Regions from separate parts of the Kitasatospora sp. NPDC049258 genome, predicted to be linked through region 2. Evidence: predicted binding sites of a transcription regulator. Region 2 holds the regulator's gene; the other holds the start of a gene.
What was found. The regulator HrcA, encoded in region 2, represses chaperone genes, less so after heat shock. The targets are predictions, from matches to a motif close to TTNGCACTCNGNNNNNCNGAGTGCNAA.
Positions count from the first base shown of each region.

Region 1 (14,406 bases), on a different contig from region 2:
GGCCGAGGCGAAGGGGAGCGGGCGCCGCCCGCGCGGCCACGACCGCATCCCGGGGCCGGGGCGCCGGCCCGCCGTCGGGCGGCCACCGGGCGCCGGGCCCGCCAAGGGGAGATCTTCGGAGGCCGGATCCGCTAGTCTGTCAGGGATCGGTCGGCCGCTCGGCTGCGACCTCGTGCCCGCGAAGCCGTGCGGCCCGAGCCTGCAGTCCCCGGGTGCACCCGCCCGTCGGCCTCAGTAGCTCAGGGGATAGAGCACGGCTCTCCTAAAGCCGGTGTCGCAGGTTCGAATCCTGCCTGGGGCACACCTGCTGCTCGCGGCGCAGAACGTGATGAGGGCCGGCTCACGAGGGAGATCCTCGGGAGCCGGCCCTCTGTCATGTGGTGCGCCCGCTGTGCCACCCGTCGTCGTGACGACGGTCAGGAGCGCGGTGGGCGCCGTCCCACGTGAGCCCAGACGCTGCGGCGGCGGGCCACCGTGAAGACCGCGTCGACCCGGGTGGGGGTCAGGACCGGGGGGTGGGCTGAGAGCGCCGCGATGATCTGCTCGCCGGCGAGCACCGCCACGGCCGGCCGGCCGCTGTGGGTGAGCTTGCGGGCGCCCACCACCGCCACCACCGGCTGGACGGGTACGTCGAAGCCGCACCAGCTCGTCAGCAGAGCGGCCGTCCGCCGTCCCTCGAACTCGGCGTTCGCGAGGTACGGGAAGCTGTTCCGGTTGACCAGCACCCGCTTGTCGCCCACCAGGACGGAGGCGTCGGGGTGGTGCTTGGTGTTCACGGTGAACACGCCCGGCGGCCCGATCACCACGTGGTCGATGTCCGCCCCGCTCGGCAGCGGCACGCCGTGCAGCACGTACCAGCCGGACCCTCTGAGGCTGTTCAGCAGTCCGCCGACCAGCTGTTCACCGTGCAGACCGGTCACCAGCTCCCGGCGGGCCAGGTTCTCGCGGGTCAGCTTCGCTGCGGCCCGGACCAGCCAGTTTCGTTGGGCCTCCTCGGTCCGGATCATGCTCCGGACGCCGGTGCCAGGTTGGTTCCGGGCCAGGTCGTCGGCGTCCGACAGCGGGGCCAGGGGTGGAATGGCAGCTGGTGGCAGAGGCGGAGGTGAGGCGATCGGCGGCTCAGCGGGAGCCGCCGGTCTCCCGGTGATCGTCAGCGGCGGGATCCGGCGGCCGCACGAGCCGACCCATTCCCTGATCTTCGCCAGCGCGGCAGCCTCGAAGGCATCGTCGGTGATCGTGACGGCCCCGGTCGGGCAGTCCAGCCAGGCGACGGCCTTGCCGCGGACCCCCGCCAGGTTGACGTACAGCCGATCCTTCCCCGGCACCCGCCACGGCTTGACCGTCAACTCCTCCACGCTGCCCCCTCTGTACCCGACCTGACACGAGATCAGCACGTGCGCCGGCCCCTGACAAGAACGCGATCGGCCAAGCCCGGCGCCGGCGACCCGGCGGGGGCCTGGGATGCTGGGGCGGATGCAGGGTGAGGGACGGGGGAGCGGGCGTGGGTGGCGGAACGGTCGAGTTGGTCGTGTTCGACTGCGACGGGGTGCTGGTCGACAGTGAACCGATCGCGGTGCGGGCCCATGTCGCGTTGGGCGCCGAGTTCGGGTGGCCGCTGAGTGCGGACGAGGTGGTGGAGGAGTTCGTCGGGCGGTCCACGGTGTCGATCGGGGAGAAGATCGGTGCCCGGCTGGGCGTGGAGGTCGCCGAGGCCTGGGGCGAGCGGTTCGTCGAGCTGCACCAGGAGGCCGTGGACGCGGAACTGTCGGCGGTCGACGGCATCGTGGCGGCGCTGGACGCGCTGGACGGCCTCGGGGTGCGGTACTGCGTGGCGTCCAGCGGCAGCCACGAGAAGATGCGGCACACGCTGGGCCGCACCGGCCTGTACGAGCGCTTCGCGGGCCGGATCTTCAGCGCCACCGAGGTCGCCCGGGGCAAGCCGGCGCCCGACCTCTTCCTGTACGCCGCCGAGCGGATGGGGGCCGAACCCGGCCGGTGCGGTGTGGTCGAGGACAGCCGGCCCGGTGTCGAGGCGGCCCGGGCCGCCGGGATGCGGTCCTTCGGCTATGCCGGGGGAGTCACCCCGGCCGGTCGGCTGGCCGGTCCGGGCACGGTGGTGTTCGAGGACATGCGCAGGCTCCCGGAGCTGCTGGCCGGCGCCTGACCGCGAGGCTCGGCCGGGGCGGCTCCGCCGGCCTTGACCGCGAAGGCGTGCAGCCAGGTGAGGTCGCGGTGCCCGGGGCCGTAGCGGGCGAGCTCGTTCTCCCGCTCCACGGCGAGGACGGTGAAGCCCGCCGCCGCGAGCAGGGTGCGCACGCCCGCCACGCTCTGGTAGTTGAAGAACCGGGTGCCGTCGCTGCTGAAGGACTCCACCAGCTCCTCGGTACCCTCGCCCTCCTTGAAGCTCACGAAGACCGCGCCGCCGGGCACCAGGACCCGGGCGAACTCGCCCAGGGCCAGGGCGATGTGCTCGTCCCTGAGGTGGAGCAGGGTGGCCTGGCACCAGACCCCGGCGTAGGAGGCGTCCGGCAGCCGGAGCGCGCAGACGTCCAGCTGCTCGAAGGCGAGCCCGGGATGCAGCTCGCGGGCCCGGGCGACGAAGGAGGGCGAGAGGTCGCCGCCCAGCACGTCGAGGCCACGCTCGGCCAGCAGCGCCGTGTCGCGGCCGAAGGCGCAGCCGGCGTCGAGGACCGGGGCGCCCGGCGGGCCCGGCAGCAGCGCGACGAACCGGTCCAGCTCCGCGCCTGGGGTCATCGCGCGGGTCGCCTGCTCGTACTTCTCCTGGCCGTTCTCGTACGCGGCCATCGTCCGGGCCAGGTAGTCGAACATCTGCCGGGGTCCGCTCAGCGCCGGTGGCGCCCGCTGCTGGCAGCGGTGACCGGCTCGGGGTAGGGGATGCGCAGCTTCCGCGCCAGCGGCGCCACGGCGGCGCCCGCGCCGAGCGGGCGGGCCAGTGCGAACAGCGAGAGCAGCACCGCCGCGGAGCCGGCCAGCAGGCCGGCCAGGTTGCCGAACGTGCCGGGGCCGAACCAGGCCGCGATCCAGTGGGCCGCCACCGCGCCCGGGACGCAGGCCAGCAGGATCGCCAGGTGCAGGGTGAGCACCCGGCCGCCCTCCAGGCCGCTGGTGGGCTTGGAGCGGCGGGTGCCGAGGGTGAGCGTCGCGTCCGGGCCGGCCTGCGCCGGCACGGCCGGCTTCGGCGCCTGCCGCAGGCGGCGGCCGAGGGCCCAGCCGGTGAGCGCGACGCTGAGGACGCAGGCGACGGTCTGCGCGGTGGCCATCCCGATGATGATCCAGCGCGGGTCGAGCAGCCAGTACGCGACGCCGGAGAGTCCGGCGTTGGTCGCGGTGCTCGCCACGGTCAGCCAGAACGGGGTGCGGGCGTCGCCCATCGCGTAGAAGCCGCGGGCCAGCGCGTACTGGGCGCAGAACGCGGGCAGGCCGATCGCGAAGGCGATCAGCACCTGGGCGATCACCCAGGCGTCCGCCGGGGTGGTCTTGCCGTGCTGGTAGGCGATCGCGGTGATCTGGGTGGCCAGGGTCACGAACAGGACGGTGACCGGGACGATCATGGCGGCCGAGGTGCGCAGCATGCCGGCCAAGTCGGAGCCGATCTGGCTGTACCGGCCGGCGGTGGCGGCCCGGGACATGCCGGGCAGCAGGGCGGTCACCAGCGAGATGGTGATCACGCCCTGCGGGACCACGAAGAGCTGGTAGGCGTTGGTGTAGGCGAAGTTGCCGAGCCCCATCGGCAGGTGGGCGTGCTCGGCGAGGTCGCCGGCCCGGGCGCTCAGCTGGCTGATCACCGCGAAGGACAGCTGGGTGACGGCGACCAGCGCCAGCGCCCAGGCGGCCGACCGCAGCGGCCTGCCCAGCCCCGCGCCGCGCCAGTCGAACCGCGGATGCCAGCGGAAGCCGGAGCTGCGCAGCGAGGGCAGCAGGCCGACGGCCTGTACGACGATGCCGAGGGTGCTGCCCAGGCCGAGGAGCACCACGTCGGCGGTGGTCACGGCGTCCACGGTCTTGGCGTTGGAGCCGATCACCATGTAGAGGCCGAAGACCGCGATCGCCACGACGTTGTTGAGCACCGGGGTCCACATCATCGCGCCGAACCGGTCGCGGGAGTTGAGCACCTGGCCGAACAGCGTGAAGACGCCGTAGAAGAAGATCTGCGGCAGGCAGAAGCGGGCGAAGGCGATGGTCAGGTCGCGCTTCACACCCGGGGGGTAGCCCGAGTAGGCGTCCACGATGAGGGGGGAGGCGCACCAGGCGGCGACGGTCAGGACGATCAGTGCGACGCCGCAGATGGTCAGCAGCCGGTCGGTGTAGGCGACGCCGCCGTCCTTGTGGGTCTGCGCCGCGTGGACCAGCTCCGGGACGAACACCGAGGCCAGGACGCCGCCCATGAGCATCATGTAGACGACGTTGGGGAGCGAGTTGGCGATGTTGAACGAGTCGCCGAGGCCGGCCGAACCGAGCGCGGCGACGATCATCGCGCTGCGGACGAAGCCGAGCGCGCGCGAGGCCATCGTGCCCAGCGCCATGATCAGGCCGTTGCGGCCGGCCGAGGTCGCCGGCTTCTCGGCCGGGGCCTGAGCCGGGGCGGGCCCCTGGGCAGGGACCGTGGGCGGCACGGGGGGCATCGGCGGGGCGCCGGGGGAGGGCTGCAGGGGGATCCGCAGGGCCATGGTGGGCGGGTCGATGGACGCGTTCGGGTCGAAGGACCCGTCCGTCGTGTGCATGGTCATCAGACCCCCGTCACTCGGTGCCTGGGAAGCGGCGCTGCGGAGCGATTCCGCGCCGCCCGTCCGGCGAAACGTCGGTGTACGGAGTCGACCTGTCGGACAAGGCCGGCCAGGTCCACCGCGGACCGGGCCTCCCCGTGCCGGGTGCGGACCGCACCCCAGCCGGAGAAGTCTGCCTCAATTCGGCACGCACTGGGGAGCCGGGTGCCGCGGGTGATGAGCGCCACCCGGGCGATGGCTCGGTGGAGTTGAGCAGCCGGTGTGCTGGATTGGCGAGCGTTTGCCCGGTATTGGGTGATTTGTCGCGGCGTGCCGGGAAGTCAACAGCTTGCTGGACCACGCTCCGAGCCCCTCCCCGGGTTGCCCCTGTCGTGATGTGATCTTCCTCACCGCCCGTCAGGAATCCTCGTCCGGTGGACCCTCCTCGATCGGCCGGGTCGTCCCTTCGGGTACCAGGACGCGCTGCACCCGCGGCCGGGTCCGCCACTCGACCCGGCGGGAGTCCCGCAGCAGCGCGCCCGGGTGCCAGAGCTCCAGCACCGCCGTCACGCCGCCCAGCACCGCCGCGGCGCCGAGCCAGCCGGCCAGCACGTCGCTCGGCCAGTACAGGCCGAGTGCGATCCCGCTCCAGCCGACGGTGAGCACCAGGGCGGCCGCCAGGGTGCAGGCCGCGTACCGCCCGGCGCGGTTCACCCGCGGCCACAGCAGTGCGGCGAGCGCGGCACAGGTGATGAGGGAGGCCATCGCGGGCCCGGACGGGAAGGACGGGCCCGCGGCGCGCGCGATCGGGTCGGGGAAGTGCGGGCGCGGGTGGTCGATCAGGAGCTGCGTCAGCCGGCCGGCCAGCCACCCGGTCAGCACCAGGGCGGCGGCCCACCCGGCCAGCGTCCGGGCGCCCAGCCGCAGCAGCCAGGCGGCCACGAGCAGCAACAGGATCCGCATGGTGACCGGACCGCCCAGATCGGCCAAGGTCCGGACGGCGGCCGTCGACACGGTGTGCCGGCGGGCGTACCGGTGCAGCGAGGCCACCGAGGCGTGGTCGAGCCGGGTCAGCGGGCCCCAGTCGCCGAGCACCAGGGTGAGCAGCAGCGCGAACAGCACGGCGGCACCGACGGCCAGCGCGGCACATTCGGCGTGGCGGCGACGTTGTCTCTGGTAGAGCGCGTCGATCGGCTGCTGCATGGCTGTCACCTTCCCGGTGGGGCGGCCTTTCCGACGCAGGGTGAGTCCCGATTCGGCATCTTTTGTGTCGAGTTATCGCAGATTCGACGATTGCATGGCGCGCAGGATTGATAACGCTGGGTATCGAATCGGGGGCAAAATGGGCAGGATACTCCATGGCGGGGGAAAATCTGAGTGAGTTGGGAATGTTGTCCGATTTCTGTGCGTTGGATCGTTACGTGTGAGCCTCAGTGAGGCCCGCACCTCTTTGAGCCCGTGGATCTCCCCGTGGGGATCTCCCGAGGATCCCGCCGCGCCGATCTGCCCTGATCGGCGCAGACGCAGGCAGACCCGGCAACACCAGCAAGGGAGCAAGCATGGCCACCCGTGCCGTCGTTCGCGACAGGGCCGACCGGACTCGCTCGGCCCGCCCGACCAACTTCGAGGCCGACCGCGACCTTGTCGGCATGTACCTGGACGAGATCGCCAGGACGCCCCTGCTCGACGCCGCCGAGGAGGTCGAACTCTCGCTCCGGATCGAGGCCGGCGTCTATGCGCAGCACCTGCTCGAGGTGGGTTCCCTCCCTGCGGGAGTGAAGCGGGAGGAGCTGGAACTCATAGCCGACGACGCCGAGCGCGCCAAGGACGTCTTCATCCGCTCCAATCTGCGACTCGTGGTCGCCGTGGCCCGGCGCTACCCGCGCAGTGGTCTGCCCCTGCTGGATCTGATCCAGGAGGGCAACGCGGGCCTGGTCCGGGCGGTCGAGAAGTTCGACTACTCGAAGGGGTTCAAGTTCTCCACGTACGCGACGTGGTGGATCCGGCAGGCGATCACCCGGTCGATCGCCGACCAGTCGCGGACGATCCGGCTGCCCGTGCACCTGGTCGAGGAACTGGGGCGGATCCGCCGGGTGCAGCGGGAGAAGGCGAAGGAGCTCGGCCGCGAGCCGGAGCCGGCCGAGATCGGTGCGGAGCTGGACATCAGCGAGCAGCGCGTCAAGGACGTGCTGGACTGGGCGCGGGACCCGGTCAGCCTGAACATGTCGGTCGACGACGAGGGCGAGACCCAGTTCGGCGACCTGGTGGAGGACACCGGCGCGGTCTCCCCCGAGGACGCCGTGATGGTCATGCTCCGGCGCGAGGAGCTGGACACCTTGATCGACCGGCTGGACGACCGGACGGCCTCGATAATCCGCTCCCGCTACGGGATGGAGGACGGCCGCGAGCGCACACTGACCGAGGTCGGCAAGCAGCACGGGCTGACCCGGGAGCGGATCCGGCAGATCGAGAAGCACGCGCTGGCCGAGCTGAAGAAGATCGCCGACCACGCGGGCTTCGAGGCGGCCTGACCAGGGCGGGCGCGACGGATCGACCGGTGGCCCCGGTGCGGCTTCGGCCGTGCCGGGGCCGCCCGCTACGCGGCCTAGGCTGGTGGTGGGGTGGACGTGGTGGGGTTGACGGTGGGCCGATGGCGGTACGGGAGCGACGGGAGGCTGGGCAGCATGAGCGAGCCGGGCGAGCAGGGCGGCAGCGGCGAGAAGGACGGCAACGGGAAGCAGCAGCCGGTGCTTGGGCGCGAGCTGGTCTTCGGCGACCCGCTGGACCGGCAGACCAGCGATGACACCGACCAGGGCTGGGGGGAGCGCCCCCGGGGCGGGGAGAGCGGCGGACACGGGCTGGACTGGTACCTGAGCCAGCGGCCGCCCCACCACGGGGACTGAGCGGCACCCCGGGGCGGCCGGGGCGGCCGGAGGGCCAAGGAGAGCGCGGCGCACGCCTCAGGGGCGGCCGAAGGCGTTGACGACGCCGGTGAACGCGGCACCGATGACCACCGCGACGGCGAGGCCCACGCCATTGCCACGGAGCAGGAATTCCTTGAAGCCGTTCATGCTGCCCCGAACGGGGACGGGCATGATCGGTCGCGGGTGAATTCCATGCCGCTCGGTCGACGCCTCAGGGCGGCCCGGCGGTGCAGCGCACCTCGCCGACCACCCCGGAGCCGCCCGGGACGGCCTGCGGCGGCGGCGCCCCGCCCCGCAGCGGCCCCGAGAGCACGGCCGCCGCGGCGAGCAGCCCGGCCAGCAACAGCCCGGGCCGGTGCCGGACCGTCTGCCGGAGCCGGTGACGACCGCCACCACCACGCCGAATCGGCGGGAAGAAGGGAACCTCCTGCCGCGGTGGCACCGCGGGGGCCGGGGGTGGGGCAGTGAGGTGGGCAGCCGTGGTCATGGTCGGGCACCGCCTTCGGTCCGGATCCGGCGGGCCCAGGAGCGGACCCGCGGGACACAGCCTGCGGCGACCCGACCGTTCCCGGAATGCCCCCGCGAATTCCTGTGGACAACCCGGCCATGTGGACAACTCGGGTAGCCCGGACGGATGGCTCGGCCACCCCCGTTGACGCAGCCCCGGCACCCCGGCGCCAGCCCCGGCAGACCGGAAGCAGCCCCCGGCACACCTGGGAACGCCGGAAGCAGCCCCGGCACGCCGAAGGCCCGGCGACACCGCGCAAGCGCGACGCCACCGGGCCTCGGTGCGTACTGGTCCGGGTGCGACCCGGAAACCCCCTGCTCGCCCCGCCTCAGCTCGCGGCCGGCGCGGACGCCTTCGTCGACGAGGAGGACGAGGACGAGGAACTGGAGGAGCCGGAGGAGCTGCCGGAGCCGGCGGCGGCGGGCGCCGAGGGCGTCGACGAGCCGGTGGACGAGGAGCTCGACGCCCCCGGGGTCACCGAGCTGCTGGACGACGAACGGCTGTCGGTCCGGTAGAAACCCGAGCCCTTGAAGACCACACCCACGGCCGAGAAGACCTTGCGGAGCTTCCCCTGGCACTCGGGGCACGTGGTCAGCGCGTCGTCGGTGAACTTCTGCACCGCCTCCAGGCCGGTCCCGCACTCGGTGCACTGGTACTGGTACGTGGGCACTTGCTCTTCCTCCTGCACTTCCCTCTGGCACTCGGGCCTGATGAGTGCTAACGATGTTCAATGATGCGGTATTCCGTGGGCCGAGTCCAGCGCTCCGGATGTGATCCGGGTGTCAGATCGCCACCGGGGCCCCGTGCCGGGGCCGGTGCTCAGCCCTCCGCGGCCGCGATCTTGGCGCTCTTGGGAGCCATCCCGCCGCTGCGCGCGACCGTGCGGCTACGCGCCCCGGGGGCGACCAGCAGCCGCCGCAGCGAGACCAGGGCGACCAGGCCCAGACCGGCGCCGACGAGCGCCACCAGGAACCCGGCGGAGGGCCCGCGCTGGTCGATCAGCTGGCCGGCGACGGTCTGGCCGATCGCGAGGCCCAGGCCGATCGCGCCGGTCAGCCAGGTGAAGGCCTCGGTCTTGGCGCCGTCGCCGACCAGGGTCTCGACCAGGGTGTACCCGGTGATCAGGGTCGGCGCGATGGCCAGGCCGCAGCACAGCCCGGCGATGGTCAGCGCGGTCAGGTCGGGCATCGCCCACAGCGTGGAGCAGCCGACCACCAGCAGCGCGTAGCTGAACAGCATCCGCTGCCGGGCCGAGCGCTTCCAGCCGATCAGACCGTAGAGCACCCCGGCGACCATCGAGCCGCCGGCGAAGATGCCGTAGACGGTGCCGCTGGCGCCGCCCCGGCCGACCGACTCGGTGAACGCCGTCACCGAGACCTGCATGGCGCCGAAGACGGCGCCCACGCCCAGGAACGAGCCGGCCAGCAGCCGGACGCCGGGGGAGGCCAGCGCGGAGACGCGCTGCGCGCCCTCGACCCGGGGGTGCCGGGCGGGCGCGGTACGGCGCTGGGCGGCGAACGCGAGCCCGCCGAGCACGGTGAGCGCGGCCTCGGCGATCAGCCCGGCCGCCGGGCTGACCTGGGTGGCGATCGCGGTGGCCAGCACCGGGCCGACCACGAAGGTGAACTCGTCGGTGACCGACTCGAAGGCGAAGGCCGTGTTCAGCATGGCCGGCCGGTCGGACAGCCGCCCGACCCAGCGGGCCCGGACCATCGCGCCGATCTGCGGCACGCTGGCGCCGGCCGGGGCGGCGGCCAGGAACAGCGTCCAGACCGGGGCGTGGCCGAGGGCCAGCGCGATCAGGGCGCCGACCGACAGCGCGTGCAGGGCGATGCTCGGCAGCAGGACGGCGGCCTGGCCGTAGCGGTCGGCCAGCCGGCCGGTCTGCGGGCCGACCAGGGCCTGGGCGACCGCGGCGGTCGCCGCCACGGCGCCGGCCACGCCGTAGGAGCCGTTGGTCCGGATGACCAGCAGCATGATGCCCAGGCTGAGCATCGCGTAGGGGAGCCGGGCGGCGAACGCCGGCGCCAGGAACGTCCAGGCGCCGGGGGTGCGCAGCAGCGCCCCGTATCCGGCGCGGGCAGGGACGGTGCGGGCAGGGGCGGTGGGGCTGTCGACCGTTCGGCGGGCCGTCACGGTCGGTCCTTCCTGCTGCCTGGTAGCGCGGCAAGGGCAGGGAGAGCCCCGACGGCGCCGAGAGTCGTCCTCTCGCGCGTCGACCGGGGTAGATACCGGGTCCGTCCGGCCGGATCGTGGAAGCGGGGCCGGTTGAGGCAGTTCAGTGCGGACCGCGGCCGCCGAGCGGTCGCGCCAACTCTGCTTCAGGCAGATGTTGCGGGTGGTTCAGTCATTCAACGCTTATACACCTTCATACTAGCCGGTCCCGGCGACCCCCACCTGGCAACGGAAGGTGAACAGCAGCACATACCTGCCCTCGGACGGGGACTACCGCCGCCCCTCCAGCCAGCCGGCCAGCTTGCCGCCGCGGTCGACCGCGCGCAGCCGGCGCTCCGCCGTCTCGCCGACCTCCTCGGTGGTGACCACCAGCAGCTCGTCCCCGGCCCGCAGCACGGTCGCCCGCTCGGGTACGAAGCTCGAACCGTCCCGCACCACCAGGGTGACCGCCGCGCCCTTGGGCAGCCGGAGCTCGCCGACCTCGACACCGGAGATCCGGGAGCCGGCCGAGAGCGAGACCGAGAGCAGCCGGCCGTGCAGCTTCTCCAGCGGCGCCGACTCGATCCCCAGGTCCTGGCCGAGCGCACCCTCGCCGATCCGCAGCCGGCGGGCGACCAGCGGCAGGGTCGGCCCCTGGAGCAGGGTGAAGACCACGACCAGGATGAAGACGACGTTGAACAGCTCCTGGGCCTGGGGCACCTGGGCGACCAGCGGGATGGTGGCCAGCACGATGGGCACCGCGCCGCGCAGGCCGGCCCAGCTGAGCAGGGCCTGCTCGCGCCAGGGCAGCCGGAACGGGGTCATGGTGGCGAACACCGAGGCCGGGCGGGCGACGAAGACCAGCACCGCGCCGACCACCAGGGCGGGCACTATCGCCGACCGCATGGTCTCGGGGGTGACCAGCAGGCCGAGCACCACGAACATGCCGATCTGCCCGATCCAGGCCAGACCGTCGGCGAAGCCGCGGACGGCCGGTCCGTGCGGGAGCTTGCTGTTCCCGAGGATCACCGAGGCGATGTACACGGCCAGGAAGCCCGAGCCGTGCAGCAGCGCGCCGCCGGCGTAGGCGAGCACCACCAGGGCCAGCACGGCGATCGGGTAGAGGCCGGAGGAGGGCAGCGCGACGTGCTTGATCCCGTACGCGCCGATCCGGCCGACCGCGTAGCCGACGGCGGCGCCGATCGCGAGCTCGGCCAGGATGGTGCCGACCAGGACGTACCAGGGGTCGAGCGGCCCGGCGGTGGCGAAGGCGACCACCAGGATCACCACGGGGGCGTCGTTGAAGCCGGACTCGGCCTCCAGCAGGCCGGTCAGCCGCTCGGGCAGCGGCACCATCCGCAACACCGAGAAGACCGCCGCGGCGTCGGTGGAGGAGACCACCGCGCCGAGCAGCATGCTGGTGCGCCAGTCCAGGCCGACCAGCAGGTGCGCGCCGGCGGCGGTGACGAAGACGCTGACCGCGACGCCGACGGTGGCCAGCGCGGTGGCGGCCGGCATCACCGGCCGTATCGACTTCCAGTTGGTCTTCAGGCCGCCCTCGGCCAGGATCACCACCAGCGCGGCATAGCCGAGGACCTGGGTGAGCTCGGCGTTGTTGAAGGTGACGCCCAGGCCGTTCTGGCCGAGGGCGACCCCGATGCCGAGGTAGATCAACAGGCTCGGCAGCCCGGAGCGGGTGGAGATCCGCACGGCGACCACCGCGACCAGCAGGATCACGGAGAACTCGAGCAGGAACTGGTTCAGCTGGTCGACGGTCACGCAGGAGCACCTCGGTGATGTGAGGGGGCAGCTGATGAATCGTTACTCAGTCTAACATTTTACCTGATCTTTGATCTCGGATTTCCGCCGCCCTGCCCGGTATCGTCCCCAGGACCCCACCGTGGGCCTCCCCCGTGTTCGTGCGCCACCTGAGTCGCCCTAATGTGGTGACCTGTCACGGCCGCAATCTCCCCAGCCAAGGATCCGGATGTCCCGCTCGAAGAAGTTCCGGCGCGCTCGCCTGATCGTGCTCGTGCTGGCCGTGCTGCTGGTCGGCGCCGTGGCCGGCGGCGGCTACTGGGGGGTGCGCACCGTGCACGCCTCCTTCCCCGTCGTCGAGGGCACCGTGAAGGTGGCCGGGATGACCGCCCCGGTCGACGTCAAGCGGGACGGCTACGGCATCCCGCAGCTCTACGCCGACACCGACGCCGACCTGTTCCGGGCCCAGGGCTACGTCCAGGCCCAGGACCGCTTCTGGGAGATGGACGTCCGCCGGCACATCACCGCCGGGCGGCTGTCCGAAATGTTCGGTTCCGGCCAGGTGGAGACCGACGGCTTCCTGCGGACCATGGGCTGGCGCCAGGTCGCGCAGCAGGAGTACGACACCAAGCTGTCCGAGGACACCAAGAAGAACCTGCAGGCCTACGCGGACGGCGTGAACGCCTGGCTCCAGGAGCACCCGGGCGGGTCGGACGCCTCGCTGGAGTACACCCTGCTCGGCGCCGTGAACGGCGACTACAAGCCCGAGAAGTGGGACCCGGTCGACTCGGTGGCCTGGCTCAAGGCGATGGCCTGGAACCTCTCCGGCAACCTCCAGGAGGAGATCGACCGCGCCCTGCTCTCGCAGAGCTTCGGGCCGGACCAGATCTCCCAGCTCTACCCGGACTACCCCTACGCCCGCAACGGCACGATCGTGAAGACCGGCACCCTCGCCGCCGACGGCAGCTACAAGCCGGCCGACGGGGCCACCGCACCGGCCGGCGCCACCACGCAGGCCCGGGCCGCGAGCGACGCCCTGCTCAAGGACGTCTCGGACAAGATCTCCGCGATGCCGCAGCTGCTCGGCCGCCAGGGCCAGGGCATCGGCTCCAACTCCTGGGTGGTCGACGGCAAGCACACCACCACCGGCAAGCCGCTGCTGGCCAACGACCCGCACCTGGGCCCCGGCCTGCCGTCCATCTGGTACCAGATGGGGCTGCACTGCCGCACGGTGAGCGCGACCTGCAACTACGACACCGCGGGCTTCACCTTCTCGGGCATGCCCGGCGTGGTGATCGGCCACAACAGGGACATCTCCTGGGGCTTCACCAACCTCGGCGCCGACGTCACCGACCTCTACCTGGAGAAGGTCACCGGTCCGGACACCTACCTGGTGGACGGCAAGGAGAAGAAGTTCCAGTCCCGCAAGGAGACCATCAAGGTCGCCGGCGGCGAGGACCGGACGATCACCGTGCGCAGCACCCAGGAGGGGCTGCCGCTGATCTCCGACCAGAGCACCCAGCAGCAGCACGTCGGCCAGAACGCCCCGGTCGGCAACGCCGCTCCGGACCGCGCGGCCGGCTACGGCGTCGCGCTGCAGTGGACCGCGCTGGTCCCGGGCCAGACCATGGACGCCGTCTTCAAGCTCGACCGGGCGGCCGGCTGGGCGGACTTCCAGGCCGCCGCCGCCGACTTCGCCGTCCCCGCGCAGAACCTGATCTACGCCGACACCAAGGGCAACATCGGCTACCAGGCCCCCGGCATGATCCCGCAGCGGACCAAGGGCGACGGCACCTACCCGGCGCCGGGCTGGGATTCGTCCTACGGCTGGAAGAAGGACTTCGTCCCCTTCAAGGCCCTGCCGTACAGCTTCAACCCCGCGGCCGGCTACATCGTCACCGCCAACCAGGCCGTGATCGATCCCACCGGCTACAAGTACCTGCTGACCAAGGACTGGGAGTACGGCACCCGGGCCAAGGAGATCTCCGACCAGATCGACTCCCGCCTGAAGAACGGCGGCAAGATCTCCCCGACCGACATGCAGGCCATCCAGCTGGACAACACCAGCGTGATGGCGCAGACCCTGGTCCCGCTGCTGCTCAAGGTCCAGGTCGACGACCCCTACGTGCGCGAGGCCCAGGACCTGCTCAAGGACTGGAACTTCCGGCAGGACGCCGACTCGGCCGCCGCCGCGTACTACAACGGGGTCTGGCGCCAGCTGCTCACCCTGGCCTTCGGGCAGAAGTTCCCGGCCGGCCTGCGGGCCGAGGGGGACTGCCTGCTGGTCCGGCAGAAGCGGGACGCCACGCTGCCCGAGGGCGCCGTCGGCAACACCACC
Region 1 covers NZ_JBFAQT010000014.1:149,586-163,991, forward strand. The annotation lists tRNA gene AB0K43_RS15010 (tRNA-Arg) at 229-301, shown strand; gene AB0K43_RS15015 (nuclease-related domain-containing protein) at 417-1,355, opposite strand; gene AB0K43_RS15020 (HAD family hydrolase) at 1,502-2,164, shown strand; gene AB0K43_RS15025 (class I SAM-dependent methyltransferase) at 2,065-2,829, opposite strand; gene murJ (murein biosynthesis integral membrane protein MurJ) at 2,844-4,748, opposite strand; gene AB0K43_RS15035 (phosphatase PAP2 family protein) at 5,142-5,927, opposite strand; gene AB0K43_RS15040 (sigma-70 family RNA polymerase sigma factor) at 6,374-7,255, shown strand; gene AB0K43_RS15045 (hypothetical protein) at 7,409-7,627, shown strand; partial or broken gene AB0K43_RS15050 (MscL family protein) at 7,700-7,795, opposite strand; gene AB0K43_RS15055 (hypothetical protein) at 7,860-8,135, opposite strand; gene AB0K43_RS15060 (FmdB family zinc ribbon protein) at 8,485-8,826, opposite strand; gene AB0K43_RS15065 (MFS transporter) at 8,976-10,292, opposite strand; gene AB0K43_RS15070 (potassium/proton antiporter) at 10,602-12,089, opposite strand; gene AB0K43_RS15075 (penicillin acylase family protein) at 12,298-14,406, shown strand, end outside.
Region 1: the regulator HrcA is predicted to act here: its motif matches at 8,851-8,877, upstream of AB0K43_RS15060 (FmdB family zinc ribbon protein).

Region 2 (14,406 bases):
GCGCGCCAGTAGTTGTCGCGCATCAGCCGGCCGTTCTCGTCGAACATCTGCCGCCACTCGGCGGCCGGGTCGACGGTGACCCGGACCCGGGCGAGGTCGACCTCCAGGTCGTCGTCCTCCCCCGCCTTGCTCTCCGCCGGGAGCACCCGCAGCCGGCCCTCGTCCAGCACCACCAGCCGGCTGCCGTCGCCGCTGACGGCGTAGGAGTCCACCCCGGCGACGAGCTCCTCGGCCCGGCGCCTGGTGAAGTCGAACCGCTCCAGGGCGGGCCGCGGGTGGCTGTCCTCCAGCGAGGCCGCGATGTCGCCCAGCTCGCCGAGCAGCGGCAGCCTGGTCCAGAGCACCCCTTCCTTGGTGGCGTGCAGGCTGCCGAACTGGCCGCCCTCGACCGGGAACGGGATGATCCGGTCGGCGATGCCCTCCAGGTCGACCCGGGTCACCGGGGGCTTCTCCTCGCCCTTGCCCGCGGCCTCGGTGGACTCCGTGGACTCGGCGGCCCGGCCCTCCTCGCCGGCCTTCGCCGGCTCCTGCGACTCGCCGCCCGCCGGCCGGCCGGCCCGCTGCGGGCCGAAGGGTGACGGGGTGTCGGCCGCCAGCGTGAGCAGGTAGGGCCGGGCCCCGGTCGGGAACGACAGGTCGAAGACGTACGAGTCGTAGACCGGGTCGAAGTTGCGGACCGAGAGGAAGGCCAGGTGCTTGCCGTCCGCCGTGAAGGCCGGCGAGTAGTCCGTGAACCGCTGCGGGGTCGCCGCCGCGACGGTGCGGTCCGCCAGGTCGGCCAGCATGATCTGGCGCAGGCTCCACGGGCCCAGGGTCGGCTGGGACCAGGCCAGCCAGCCCGAGTCCGGGCTGAACACCAGGCCGCTGACCTCGCCGTCACCGCTGCGCACCAGCTCGTGCACGGCGCCGTCGGCGAGCTCGACCAGCAGCAGCCGGCCGTCGTGCGCGGCGACCGCCAGCCGGCCGCCGTCCGGCGCGACCGCCAGGTCCAGCACCCGGCCGAGCTGCCCGGCCGCGAACCGGCGGCGCTCGGCGCCCAGCACGGCGGGGGCGTACTCGATCGCGTCCTCGCCCTCGGCGTCGGTCACCCAGACCACGCCCTGCGCGCCGTCCTTGCCCGGGACCACCCTGGCCAGCCGGGCCCGGGTACCGGGGGTCTGCTCCAGCACCCGGGCCGGCCCCTCGCGGTGCGTCAGCCAGTGCACGCTGCCGCGCACCACCACGGCGCTGGCCCGGCCGGTGCGGTCCGGCGCCACCGTCTCCAACTGCCCGGCGGCCGGGGTGGGGTGGGGCTGGCGGTCGGTCCGCGGACCGGCCGGGCGGACGTCCAGGCGGCGCGGCTCGGCACCGTCCAGGTCGTCCAGCAGCCACAGGTCGCCGCCGCTGTGCCAGATCACCCGGGTGCCGTCGGTGGTGGCGTTGCGGGCGTAGAAGCCCGGTGCCTGGGCGCCGCCGGCACCGTGCCGGCGGAGGTCCGAGCCGTCCGGCAGGCTGGAGTACAGCTGCCCGACGCCCTCGTGGTCGGAGAGGAAGGCGACCCGGCCGCCCACCCAGAGCGGGGACTCGATGTTGCCGTCCAGGTCCGCGTGCAGCCGCCCGAACTCCTGGGCGCCGATCCAGAGTTTGCCCGCGGTGCCGCCCCGGTAGCGCTTCCACCAGGCCGGCTCCCGGCTGATCGCGGAGAGCAGCAGCACCCGGTCGCCCGCCGGCTCGTAGGCCAGCCCGCCCACCGGGCCGTACGGCAGCCGGGTCGGCTCGCCGCCGTCCAGCGGCAGGGCGAACGCCCAGGAGCGCCGGATGGTGGCCTGCCCCGCGGTGGTGGTCGCGACCGGCCGGCCGTCCGGCGTCCAGCCGCGCAGCGCCGTGAACGGGCTGCCCCAGTGGGTGAGCCGGCGCGCCGGACCGCCGTCGACGGGCGCGACGTGGATCTCCGGAGCGCCGTCCCGGGTGGAGGTCCAGGCGACCTGCCGGCCGTCGGGCGAGAACCGGGGCCGACTGACCGGGGTCTGATCGGCGGTCAGCCGCCAGGCCCGGCCGCCGTCGACCGGGGCCAGCCAGATGTCGTCCTCGGCGACGAAGGTGACGAGGTCGCCGTGCAGATGCGGGTGGCGCAGGTAGGCGCCCGTGGAGGTGCTCTCTGGTTCGGTCACGGCAGCCACCCTAGGCACGCCCCGACGGGGCGGCCAAGGGTTTCTTCGAGGGCGAAACGCCCGCGCCGCGGGCCGGGCCGCGCTAGGGCTAGGGCTAGGGCTAGGGCTAGGACCAACGGCCGGTGCGGCCGAGCAGCAGGGCGCCGGCGGCCACCCCCGCCGTGGAGGTGCGCAGCACCGAGCCGCCGAGGCGGTGGGGGCGGGCGCCGGCCTCGGCGAAGGCGGCGAGCTCCTCGGGGGCCACCCCGCCCTCCGGGCCGACCACGAGCACGATGTCCCCGGTGGCGGGCAGCTCGGCGGCGGCCAGCGGCTCGGCGCCCTCCTCGTGCAGCACCGCGGCGAGCGCGGCCTGCCCGAGCAGCGGGGCGAGCTGGCGGGTCGTCATCAGGTCCCGGACCTCGGGGAAGCGCAGCCGGCGGGACTGCTTGCCCGCCTCCCGGGCGGTGGCGCGCCACTTGGCCAGCGCCTTGGCGCCGCGCTCGCCCTTCCACTGGGTGATGCAGCGGGAGGCCGCCCAGGGGATCACCACGTCGACCCCGACCTCGGTCATGGTCTCCACCGCGAGCTCGCCCCGGTCGCCCTTGGGGAGCGCCTGCACCACCACGATCCGGGGGCTCGGCTCGGGCTCGCGGCGCACCTCGGTCACCGTGACGTCCAAGCCGTCCTTGCCCTGCACGGCGGACACCGTGCCGTCCGCCCCGAGGCCCAGCCCGTCCGCGAGCGTGACCGACTCGCCCACCGCCAGCCGCTTGACCGCGGCCGCGTGCCGGCCCTCGGGGCCGTCCAGCCGCACCACCGCTCCGGGGGCGACTGCGGCCAGCCTCGCGGCCTCGACGACGAACACGGGCGCGGTCATGGGACGAACCTCCGGTGGATCCACGGCGCCCGGGGCCCGGGGCGTGAGAGGGGCGGGACGCGTCGGTGGGTGGCACCGTCGGTTCGGACGGTGCCACCCACCCATCGAGCTCGGTACGGCGGCGGGCCAGGCCTCAGCGCCCGTTGAACGCGTCCTTCAGGCGGGAGAACAGCCCCTGCTGCCCCGGCGCGAAGTGGCCGGCCGGCCGCTCCTCGCCGCGCAGGACGGCGAGCCGCCGCAGCAGGTCCTCCTGCTCGGGGTCGAGCTTGGTGGGCGTCTGCACCTCGACATGCACTATCAGGTCGCCCCGGCCGCCCCCGCGCAGGTGCGTGATGCCGCGCCCGTGCAGCGGGATGGACTGGCCGGACTGGGTGCCGGGCCGGATGTCGACCTCCTCCAGCCCGTCCAGGGTCTGCAGCGGCACCTGGGTGCCGAGCGAGGCCGCCGTCATCGGGATGGTGACCGTGCAGTGCAGGTCGTCGCCGCGGCGCTGGAAGGTGGGGTGGGTGGACTCGGCGATCTCGACGTACAGGTCGCCGGCCGGGCCGCCGCCGGGGCCGACCTCGCCCTCGCCGGCCAGCTGGATCCGGGTGCCGTTGTCGACACCGGCCGGGATCTTGACGGTGAGGGTCCGGCGGGCGCGCACCCGGCCGTCGCCGGCGCACTCGGGGCACGGGGTCGGCACCACGGTGCCGAAGCCCTGGCACTGCGGGCAGGGCCGGGAGGTCATGACCTGGCCCAGGAAGGACCGGGTGACCTGGGAGACCTCGCCCTTGCCGCGGCACATGTCACAGGTCTGCGCGGAGGTGCCGGGGGCCGCGCCCTCGCCGCTGCAGGTGGTGCAGGTGACGGCGGTGTCGACCTGGAGTTCCTTGGTGGTGCCGAAAGCGGCCTCCTCCAGGGTGATCTCCAGGCGGATCATGGCGTCCTGGCCGCGCCGGGTGCGCGAGCGCGGTCCGCGCTGGCCGCCGGCGGCGCCGAAGAAGGCGTCCATGATGTCGGAGAAGCCGAACCCGGCCGCGCCGAAGCCGCCCGCGCCGCCGCCTCCGCCGCCGTTCGGCGACAGCGGGTCGCCACCGAGGTCGTAGACCTGCCGCTTAGCGGGGTCGGAGAGCACCTCGTAGGCGGCGTTGATCTCCTTGAACCGCTCCTGCGTCTTCGGGTCCGGGTTGACGTCCGGGTGCAGTTCGCGCGCGAGACGTCGGAACGCCTTCTTGATCTCGTCCTGACCCGCGTCACGTCGGACGCCGAGTACCGCGTAGTAGTCCGTGGCCACCAAATGCTCCGGTTTGTTCCGCCTCTAGAAGTGCTTGCGACTGCTGCGCGCCGGCCTGCGGCGCGTCGTGTCCTACGACTCGGCCAGGATCTGGCCGACGTACCGTGCCACCGCTCGCACCGCCCCCATTGTGCCCGGGTAATCCATCCGGGTCGGACCGATCACCCCGAGCTTTGCCACGCTCTGGTCGCCCGAACCGTAACCGACCGAGACCACCGAGGTGGAATTGAGCCCCTCGTAGGCGTTCTCGTGGCCGATCCGGACCGTCATCGCGGCGTCCGCGGTCTCACCCAGCAGGCGCAGCAGCACCACCTGCTCCTCCAGTGCCTCCAGCACCGGCTGGATGGTCAGCGGGAAGTCATGTCCGAAGCGGGTCAGGTTGGCGGTGCCCGCCAGCATGATCCGCTCCTCGTTCTGCTCGGCCAGCGTCTCGAACAGGGTGGCCAGCACCGTGCTGACGGTCGCCCGCTCGGCCGGCTCGAACGCGGCCGGGAGGTCCTCCAGCGCCACCGGCACCTCGGGCAGCGGCCGGCCGCCGGCCCGGGCGTTCAGCTTGGCCCGCAGGTCCGCCAGGACGGTGTCGCCGACCGCGCCCGGGCAGTCCACGAGCCGCTGCTCGACCCGGCCGGTGTTGGTGATCAGGACCAGCATCACCTTGGCCGGGGTCAGCTGGACCAGCTCGATGTGCCGGACGGTGGACCTGGTCAGCGAGGGGTACTGGACCACGGCGACCTGCCGGGTGAGCTGCGCCAGCAGCCGCACCGTACGGGCCACCACGTCGTCCAGGTCGACCGCGCCCTCCAGGAAGTGCCGGATCGCCCGGCGCTCGGGGCTGCTCATCGGCTTGACCTCGGCCAGCCGGTCGACGAACAGCCGGTACCCCTTGTCGGTGGGGATCCGGCCCGCGCTGGTGTGGGGCTGCTGGATGAAGCCCTCCTCCTCCAGCGCCGCCATGTCGTTGCGCACGGTGGCCGGCGAGACGCCCAGGCTGTGCCGCTCGACCAGGGCCTTGGAGCCGACCGGCTCCTCGGTGCCCACGTAGTCCTGGACGATCGCCCGCAGCACCGCCAGCCTGCGGTCGTCCAGCGGACGGCCGACGGGGCGGGTCTCCACCGCGCGGGCCGGTTCGACGGAACGGGGCTCGTCGACCATGGGCACGCACCTCCGTCTTCGTCCGTTGAGCTGTTGAGTGTCCGATATCTGGCACTCCGGCAGGCAGAGTGCCAGGACCTTACCAGCCAGTGTAAGGCCCTGCTCCGACGGCAGGAACGGGCCGCCCCGGTGATCCTTCCCGCATCGCCGGGGCGGCGCAGGCGATGTGTGGTGCTCGGGGCCGCCCCGAGTGGCAGCATCGGAGGCGAGCGCGAGAGCGAGGGAGTGGCGATGTCGACTTCAGGGCAGCACTCCCGGTTCGCCCCCGATCGGGGGCTGACCGGTCGGATGGTCACCACGATGTTCCTCATCGGCCTGGTCTACGTGGGCTTCACCGGGCTGCTGATCGTCCTGCTGCGCGGGGCCTGGCCGCTGATCGTCCTGATCTCCGGCGGGCTGTTCGTGGCCCAGTTCTGGTTCAGCGACAAGATCACCGAGCGGGCGATGGGCGCCCACGAGGTCACCGCCGAGCAGTACCCGCAGCTGCACGGCACCATCGACCGGCTCTGCGCGCTGGCCGACATGCCCAAACCCCGGGTGGCGGTGGCCGTCAACGACATGCCGAACGCCTTCGCCACCGGCCGCAAACCGGAGAAGTCCGTGGTGTGCGTCACCACCGGGCTGCTGCGCCGGCTGGATCCGGAGGAGCTGGAGGGCGTGCTCGCCCACGAGCTCTCGCACGTCGCGCACCGGGACGTGGCGGTGATGACCATCGCCGGCTTCCTCGGCGTGCTGGCCGGTGCGATGACCAGGATCGCCCTCTACGGCGGAATGATGGGCGGCAACCGCAACAGCAACGACAGCAACGCGGCCATCGCCATGATCATCATCCCGCTGGCCAGCATGGTGGTCTACGCGCTCAGCTTCCTGCTCACCCGGCTGCTCTCCCGCTACCGGGAGCTGGCCGCCGACCGGGCGGCCGCCCAGCTGACCGGCCGGCCGAGCGCGCTGGCCTCGGCGCTCACCAAGGTGACCGGGCAGATCGCCGCCATCCCCAGCAAGGACCTGCGCCAGGCGCAGCCGTACAACGCCTTCTACTTCGCCCCCGCGCTGAGCGCCCGGGACGCCGCCACCCAGCTGTTCTCCACCCACCCTTCGCTGGAGCAGCGGCTGGCCCAGCTGGCGAAGATCTCCGGCGAGCTCGGCCACTGAGACGCCGGCCCGCCGCGTATCGACCCACCGCCGTATCGACCGGCCGCCGTATCGACCCGAGGAGCTCGACGTGGGATTCCTGGACGCCCTGCTCGGCCGTAGCAAGCCGGTCAAGCCGGATCTCGACCAGCTGTTCGGCGTGCCCTCGGCGGCCCTGACCCTGGAGGCGGCCGCCGGGTTCCGGCCGACCGGCCTCGGTTCGGTCTGCTTCGCGGCGGTCGAGGGCGGCGCCTTCGCCGAGGTGGAGCGGCAGGTCCGGGCGCTGCTGGACGCCGACACCCCGAGCGGCGGCGTGCCGGTGGAGGCCTCGCAGGACGCCTACGGGTACTCCTGGCTGCTCGCCCGGCACTCGCCCGAGCAGCTCCCGGAGCTGGTGAACGACCTGCACGCGGTCAACAGCGAGCTGGAGGGCAACGGCTTCGGCCCGCAGTTGCTCTGCTCCCTGGTCGGCTTCCGAAACGAGGCCGGGCAGCCGCTGGCCCTGGTGTACCTGTACAAGCGCGGCGCCTTCTACCCGTTCGCCCCGATGCCGAGCGGCGGCGAGAAGCGCAACAGCCCGCTGGAGCTGCAGGTGCGGGCGATGCTCGGCAACGACCTGCGGCTGGAGCAGGACCTCAGCCGTTGGTTCCCGGTCTGGGGCGCGCCCGGGCTGTGAGCAACGCCCCGGCCGCGAGCACCCGGGCCGCGAGCACCCCGACCGGCCGGCCCGGAGGCTGACGGTCGGTCGGATTTCGTATAGTCCGGGCATGCGCAGCAGGCAGTACGGACCGGATCTGACCCCGCCGTGGAAGCGGCAGCAGCCCGCCCCCGAGGTGGCGGCCGAGCGCGACCTGGTGGTCGAGGAGGCCGGCACCGGCTTCTGCGGCGCGGTGGTGCGCTGCGAGAAGACCGCCGAGGGCGTGACGGTGACCCTGGAGGACCGCTTCGGCAAGCGGCGGGTGTTCCCGCTGACCCCGCGTGGCTTCCTGCTGGAGGGCCGGGTGGTGACGCTGGTACGGCCGAGCGGGCCGGCCCCCGCACGCGGGCCCGGGGTGACGGCCTCCGGCTCGGTCGCGGTGCCCGGCGCCCGGGCCCGGGTGGCCCGCGGGTCGCGGATCTACGTGGAGGGGCGGCACGACGCGGAGCTGGTCGAGCGGGTCTGGGGCGACGACCTGCGGATCGAGGGCGTGGTGGTGGAGTACCTGGAGGGGATCGACGACCTGCCGGCGATCGTCGCGGAGTTCGGGCCGGGCCCGGGCCGGCGCCTCGGCGTGCTGGTCGACCACCTGCTGCCGGGCACCAAGGAGCACCGGATCGCCGGCCGGGTGACCGGTGACTCGGTGCTGGTGGTGGGCCACCCGTACATCGACGTCTGGCAGGCCGTGAAACCGTCCAGCGTGGGCATCCCCGGCTGGCCCGAGGTGCCGCGCGGGGAGAGCTGGAAGGAGGGCGTCTGCCGCCGGCTCGGCTGGCCGGTGGACACCCCCGCGGCCTGGAAGCGGATCCTGGCCTCGGTGAACTCCTACCGCGACCTCGACCCGGCACTGCTCGGCCGGGTCGAGGAGCTGATCGACTTCGTGACGGCGGATCAGTCGACCGACCGCCCTTTGGCATGATTTCGACAAGCTGATAACCCGTCAGTAACATCACGCAGGCGGCCCCGCTTCCGGGGTCGCCTGCTTCCGGTGTTTCCGCGCGGCCCCGCTCTGCGCCGCGCGTCGAAGGGGATCCGTTGACCAACTCCATCCGTACGTTCCGGCTGCCCGCCCTTGCGCTGGCCGTCCTGCTCGGCGCCGCCGCCTGCGCCGGCCCGGCCGCGCGGCCGTCGGCGGACGCCGCGGCCGCCGCCACGCCCACCGCCCCGGCGCCGGCCGGGGCCACCCAGCAGGCCGCCGGCCAGGCCCTGGTGGTCACCGCCGCCCAGCCCGGTCCGCAGCGGACCGCCGTGGTGACCCCGAGCCCCTCGGGGCCCGCCGCGGCGCCGGCCGCCCGCAGTGTCCGGCTGGCCGCCTACGACCCGGCCACCGGCTCGGCCGTGCTGGCCGCCGACCCGGGGCCGGCCTCCCCCACCGCCACCGCGCCCACCGCGAGCAAGGGCGGGACGCCGACCCCGACCGCCCCGGCCACCGCGAGCCCGGCGCCCGAGCCGGTGCGGGCCGGCCAGCTCATCGCCAGCCCGCCGACACCCGCCGCGCCGCAGGGCGCCCTGCTCGCGGTCACCTCGGTGCAGCCGGGCACGGACGGCACGGTCCGCGCCGACACCCGCCCGGCCACCCTCCCCGAGCTGCTCGGCACCGCCGAGGCGGACGGCCGGGTCCCGGTGGATCCGCACGCCCTCTCGGTCAAGCCGCTGGTCAAGGACGTGAAGCTGTCCTTCGGCGCGAACGGCGGCGGGGCCACCGCGGACGCCTCCGGCACCCTTCAGCTGGATGTCCAGGCCCCGATCCCGCTGCCCGGCGGCGCCACCGCGCAGGCCTCGGGCTCGCTCCGGCTGCACCCCGCCGTGCACTTCGCCTACCACGGCGCCCGGGTCGGCGCCCCGCGGACGGCCTCGGTCGGCTTCGACCTGGACGCGCACGCCCAGTGGCGGGTGGAGGGCGAGCTGGCCAAGGGCACGGGCACGCCGGTGAAGGTCCCGCTCGCCGAGCTGCACGCCGACCCGGTGCTCACCGTCGCCGGCCTGCCGGTCGTGGTGAACCTGGGCCTGACCTGCTACCTGGAGATCAGCGCCGACGGCAAGGTCTCGGTGGCGGTGGAGCAGGAGTTCGACGGCTCCTGGCACGTCAACGCCGACTACGCGGGTGACCGCGGCTGGAGCCCGGTCACCGCGGCGGACGACACCAAGGTCTCACCGGTCCGGGCCCGGCTCGGCGGCAAGGCCGAGGTGCGCGCGGGCCTCGGCGCCCAGGTGAGCGTCGGACTGTACGGCGCCGTGGGCATCGAGGCCGTGGTCGAGCCGTACCTGCGGGCCACCGCCGAGGGCTCGGTCGCCTTCGACTCGGCCCACGGCCTCACCCAGGCCCAGGGCACGCTCGCCCTGTACGGCGGCGTCGACCTGACCGGTGCGCTGCTGGCCCACCTGAAGATCTTCGGCACCCCGGTGGTCGAGGGCCGGATCCCGCTGCCCGCCTTCCACCGCGAGTGGCCGCTGAAGACGCTGGCGGCCTCCGCCCCGCCCACCACGCGGTAGCACGCGGCCCGGGCCGCCGCCGGATCCGCCGGCGGCGGCTCAGTCCACCAGGTCCCGGACCACCCCGTCGGCCAGCAGCCGGCCGCGGAGAGTGAGCGCGGCCCGGCCGTCCGCATGGGCGGCCGGGTCCAGCAGGCCGTTTGCCAGCGCCCGGTCGGCGGCCCGCAGGCCGTCCGCGCTGAGCAGGGTGAGCGGGCAGCCGTCCACCAGCCGCAGTTCCAGCAGGATCCGCTCGACCCGGCGGTCCTCGCCGGCCAGCAGCTCGCGGCCGAGCGCCGGGGTGCGGCCCTCGGCGAGCGCCTGGGCGTACGCGGCGGGGTGCTTGGCGTTCCACCAGCGCACCCCGCCGACGTGGCTGTGCGCGCCGGGGCCGGCGCCCCACCAGTCGCCGCCGGTCCAGTACAGCTCGTTGTGCTTGCAGCGGCCGGCCTCGGTGGTGGCCCAGTTGGAGACCTCGTACCAGGAGTAGCCGGCCGCGGCGAGGGCTTCCTCGGCGATCAGGTAACGGTCGGCGTGCACATCGTCGTCGATCATCGGCAGCTCGCCGCGCTTGACCCGGGCGGCCAGCTTGGTGCCGTCCTCGACGATCAGCGAGTAGGCCGAGACGTGGTCGGGCCCGGCGCCGACGGCCGCCTCCAGCGAGGCCCGCCAGTCGTCGTCGGACTCGCCGGGGGTGCCGTAGATCAGGTCCAGGTTGACGTGGTCGAAGCCGGCCGCGCGCGCCTCGGCCACGCAGGCCTCCGGACGGCCCGGGGTGTGGTGCCGGTCGAGCAGCGCCAGCACGTGCGGGCGGGCGCTCTGCATCCCGAAGGAGATCCGGTTGAAGCCGCCCTCGCGCAGCTCGGCGAGGTACGCCGGGTCGACCGACTCCGGGTTGGCCTCGGTGGTGACCTCGGCGTCGGGGGCGAGCCCGAACTCCGTCCGGATCGCGCCCAGCATCTTCACCAGGTCGCGGGCGGGCAGCAGGGTCGGGGTGCCGCCGCCGAGGAAGACCGTGCGCACCGGCAGCTCGGCCTCGCCGAGCACCCGGCGGGCCAGGCGCACCTCGGCCACCAGGTTGTCGGCGTAGGTCTCCTGCGAGGCCACCGTGCCGGCCGAGCGCAGCTCGGTGGCGGTGTAGGTGTTGAAGTCGCAGTAGCCGCAGCGGGTGGCGCAGTACGGCACGTGCACGTAGAAGCCGAAGGGCCGCTCACCCAGCCCGGCCAGGGCGTGGGCGGGCAGGGAACCGTCGGACGGCACGGGTTCGCCGTCGGGGAGTGCGGAGGGCATTGGTCCATTGTCCCGCACGGCCCGGGCGGGGCCGTGCGGGACCGGTGACGTCACGCCTCGTTGGTGCCCGCGTACATCTCGGTGACCGCGTCCGCGTAGGTCTTCTCGACCACCGGGCGCTTGATCTTCAGGCTCGGCGTGAGCTCGCCGTGCTCGATGTCCAGGTCGCGCGGGAGCAGGGTGAACTTCTTGATCGTCTGCCAGCGCTGGAGCTCGCCGTTGAGGCGCTGCACGAAGCCCTCGATCAGCGCGTGCGCCTGCGGGTCGGCGACCACCTCGGCGTAGGACTTGCCGGCCAGGCCGTGCTCGGCCGCCCACGGCATGATGACGGCCTCGTCCAGGCCGATCAGCGCGGTGCAGTAGTTGCGGCCGTTGCCGATCACCAGGACGTTGGAGACGAACGGGCAGATCGCCTTGAACTTGCCCTCCACCTCGCTGGGCGCGACGTACTTGCCGCCCGAGGTCTTGAACATGTCCTTCTTGCGGTCGGTGATCCGCAGGTAGCCGTCCGGGCCGAGCTCGCCGATGTCACCGGTGTGGAACCAGCCGTCCGGCTCCAGCACCTCGGCGGTCTGCTCGGGCAGGTTGTGGTAGCCGCGCATCACGCCGGGGCCGCGCAGCAGGATCTCGCCGTCCTCGGCGATCCGCACCTCGGTGCCGGGCAGCGGGGTGCCGACCGTGCCGACCCGGAAGTCCTCCGCGCGGTTCACCGTGGAGCCGGCCGAGGTCTCGGTGAGGCCGTAGCCCTCCAGCACCGGCACGCCGGCGCCGGCGAAGAAGTAGCCGATCTCGGGCGCGAGCGCGGCGCTGCCGGAGACCGAGCCGCGCAGCCGGCCGCCGAAGGCCGCCCGGATCTTGGCGTAGACCAGCTTGTCGGCGACCGCGTGCTGGACCCGCAGGCCGAGCGGGGCGCTGTCCCGGCCGTTGGCGACCCGGTTGGCCTGGGTGGTGCGGGCGTACTCCCGGGCCACCCCGGCGGCCCACTGGAAGATCTTGTACTTGGCGCCGCCCTCGGCCCTCGCCTTGCCCGCTATCCCGTTGTAGACCTTCTCGAAGATCCGGGGCGCGGAGGCCATCAGGGTCGGTCGGATCACCGGCAGGTTGTGGATGATCCGGTCCACCCGGCCGTCCACCGCCATCACGTGGCCGGTCGCGATCTGGCCGGAGATCAGGGTCTTGCCGAACACGTGGGACAGCGGGAGCCACATGAACTGCACGTCCTCGGAGCGCAGCAGACCGCTCTCCTGCTGCGCCACGCCCTCGTACGCCCAGCAGTCGTGCACCAGGCGCACCCCCTTGGGGCGACCGGTGGTGCCGGAGGTGTAGATCAGGGTGGCCAGCTGCTCCTTGTCGATCGCCTCGACCGCCTTCTCGACCGCGTCGGGGTGCTCGGTCAGGTACGCCGCGCCGCGCTCCTCCAGCTCGGCCAGCGAGAGCACGGTCAGCCCGGCCGCGTCCACCGGCTCGGCCGGGGCGTCGAACAGCACGACGTACTCCAGCGCGGGCAGCTTGTCCCGCTCGGCGACGGCCTTGGCGAGCTGGGCCCGGTTCTCCGCGAACATCGCCCGACAACCCGCGTTGGCCAGGATGAAGGCCGACTCGTCCGCGTTGGTGCTGGGGTAGACGGTGGTGGTGGCGGCGCCCGCGCACATGTTGCCGAGGTCGGCGAGGATCCACTCGATCCTGGTGGCCGAGGAGATCGCGACCCGGTCCTCGGAGCCGATGCCCAGCGACATCAGGCCGGCGGCCACGGCCGTGACCCGGGCCGAGGTCTGCGCCCAGGTGAGCGAGCGCCACTGCTCGGCGCCGGGAGCGCCGTCCGCCGCGTGCTCGTCCACCGGGACGGGGTACCGGTAGGCCTCATGGTCGGGCGTGGCCTCTACCCTGCTGAGGAAAAGGTGGGCCACGGAGGGCGGACGCCGCTCGATCATGGACTGCACGCTGCTCAACGAGGACCTCCGGGGGGCGGGTGGCCAAGGGTGGAGTGGACGGCGGTTGTGGGGGGCAGCCGCGTCGGCCGTCCCGTTGACCCGGTGAGCTTATTAACCCGCGAGTAACAAGACAGCAATCAGCAGCCTAGGGGGTACGGGGCCGTTCCGTAAGGGGGTCACGGCGGGTGGCACGCCCGCGGACCGGCAGTGCAAAGGACTGTACAAGCCCGCAGGTTCGACGCCGAAGAGGCCGGACGCTTGCGGTACGGAATCAAAAACGGGGATGCGCGACATCCCGGCGACGACGAGAGTGTCACGGTGCTCATCAGACTGCTCCGGGCCCATCTGCGGCCCTACTCCCGACCGATCTTCCTACTCGTCCTGCTCCAACTCATCTCCACCATCGGCATGCTGTACCTGCCCACGCTGAACGCCGACATCATCGACGACGGTGTGCTCAAGGGCGACACCGGCTACATCCTGCGGATCGGCGGCGCGATGATCGTCGTCTCGCTGGCCCAGGTGGTCTGCTCGATCGGGGCCGTCTACTACGCGGCCCGCACCGCGATGGCGGTCGGCAAGGACATCCGCGCCGCCGTCTTCGACCGGGTGCAGAGCTTCTCGGCCCGCGAGCTGGGCCAGTTCGGCGCCCCCTCGCTGATCACCCGCACCACCAACGACGTCCAGCAGGTCCAGATGCTCACCATGCTGGCCTTCACGCTGATGGTGGCCGCGCCGATCATGTGCGTCGGCGGCGTGATCATGGCGCTCAACCTGGACGTGCCGCTGTCCGGCCTGCTGCTGCTGGTGATCCCGCTGCTCGGCGCCGTGGTGGTGATCCTGATCCGCCGGCTGCGTCCGCAGTTCCGCGGCATGCAGACCCGGATCGACGGGGTGAACCGGATCCTGCGCGAGCAGATCACCGGCATCCGGGTGATCCGCGCCTTCGTCAAGGACGGCCACGAGCAGCAGCGGTTCGGCACCGCCAACGAGGAGCTCGCCGACGTCTCGCTCAAGGTCGGCCGGCTGCTCTCGTTCATGTTCCCGGCCGTGATGGCCGTGGTGAACCTCTCCAGCATCGCCGTGCTCTGGTTCGGCGCGCACCGGATCGACAGCGGCGCGATGCAGGTCGGCGCGCTGGGCGCGTTCCTGTCCTACCTGATGCAGATCCTGATGAGCGTCATGATGGCCACCTTCATGTTCATGATGGTCCCGCGGGCCGAGGTCTGCGCCGAGCGGATCCAGGAGGTGCTGGCCACCGAGTCCAGCGTGGTCCCGCCCCTCGCCCCGGTCACCGAGCTGCGCTCGCACGGCCACCTCGAACTGCGCGGCGTGGAGTTCCGCTTCCCGGGCGCCGAGGCCCCGGTGCTGCGCGGCATCGACATCAGCGCGCGCCCCGGCGAGACCACCGCCGTGATCGGCTCCACCGGCAGCGGCAAGTCCACCCTGCT
Region 2 covers NZ_JBFAQT010000019.1:120,164-134,569, reverse strand. The annotation lists gene AB0K43_RS18610 (PDZ domain-containing protein) at 1-2,150, opposite strand, end outside; gene AB0K43_RS18605 (16S rRNA (uracil(1498)-N(3))-methyltransferase) at 2,257-3,006, opposite strand; gene dnaJ (molecular chaperone DnaJ) at 3,140-4,282, opposite strand; gene hrcA (heat-inducible transcriptional repressor HrcA) at 4,355-5,434, opposite strand; gene htpX (zinc metalloprotease HtpX) at 5,666-6,586, shown strand; gene AB0K43_RS18585 (hypothetical protein) at 6,657-7,241, shown strand; gene AB0K43_RS18580 (DUF3097 domain-containing protein) at 7,333-8,181, shown strand; gene AB0K43_RS18575 (hypothetical protein) at 8,298-9,755, shown strand; gene hemW (radical SAM family heme chaperone HemW) at 9,795-11,024, opposite strand; gene AB0K43_RS18565 (long-chain fatty acid--CoA ligase) at 11,075-12,973, opposite strand; gene AB0K43_RS18560 (ABC transporter ATP-binding protein) at 13,274-14,406, shown strand, end outside.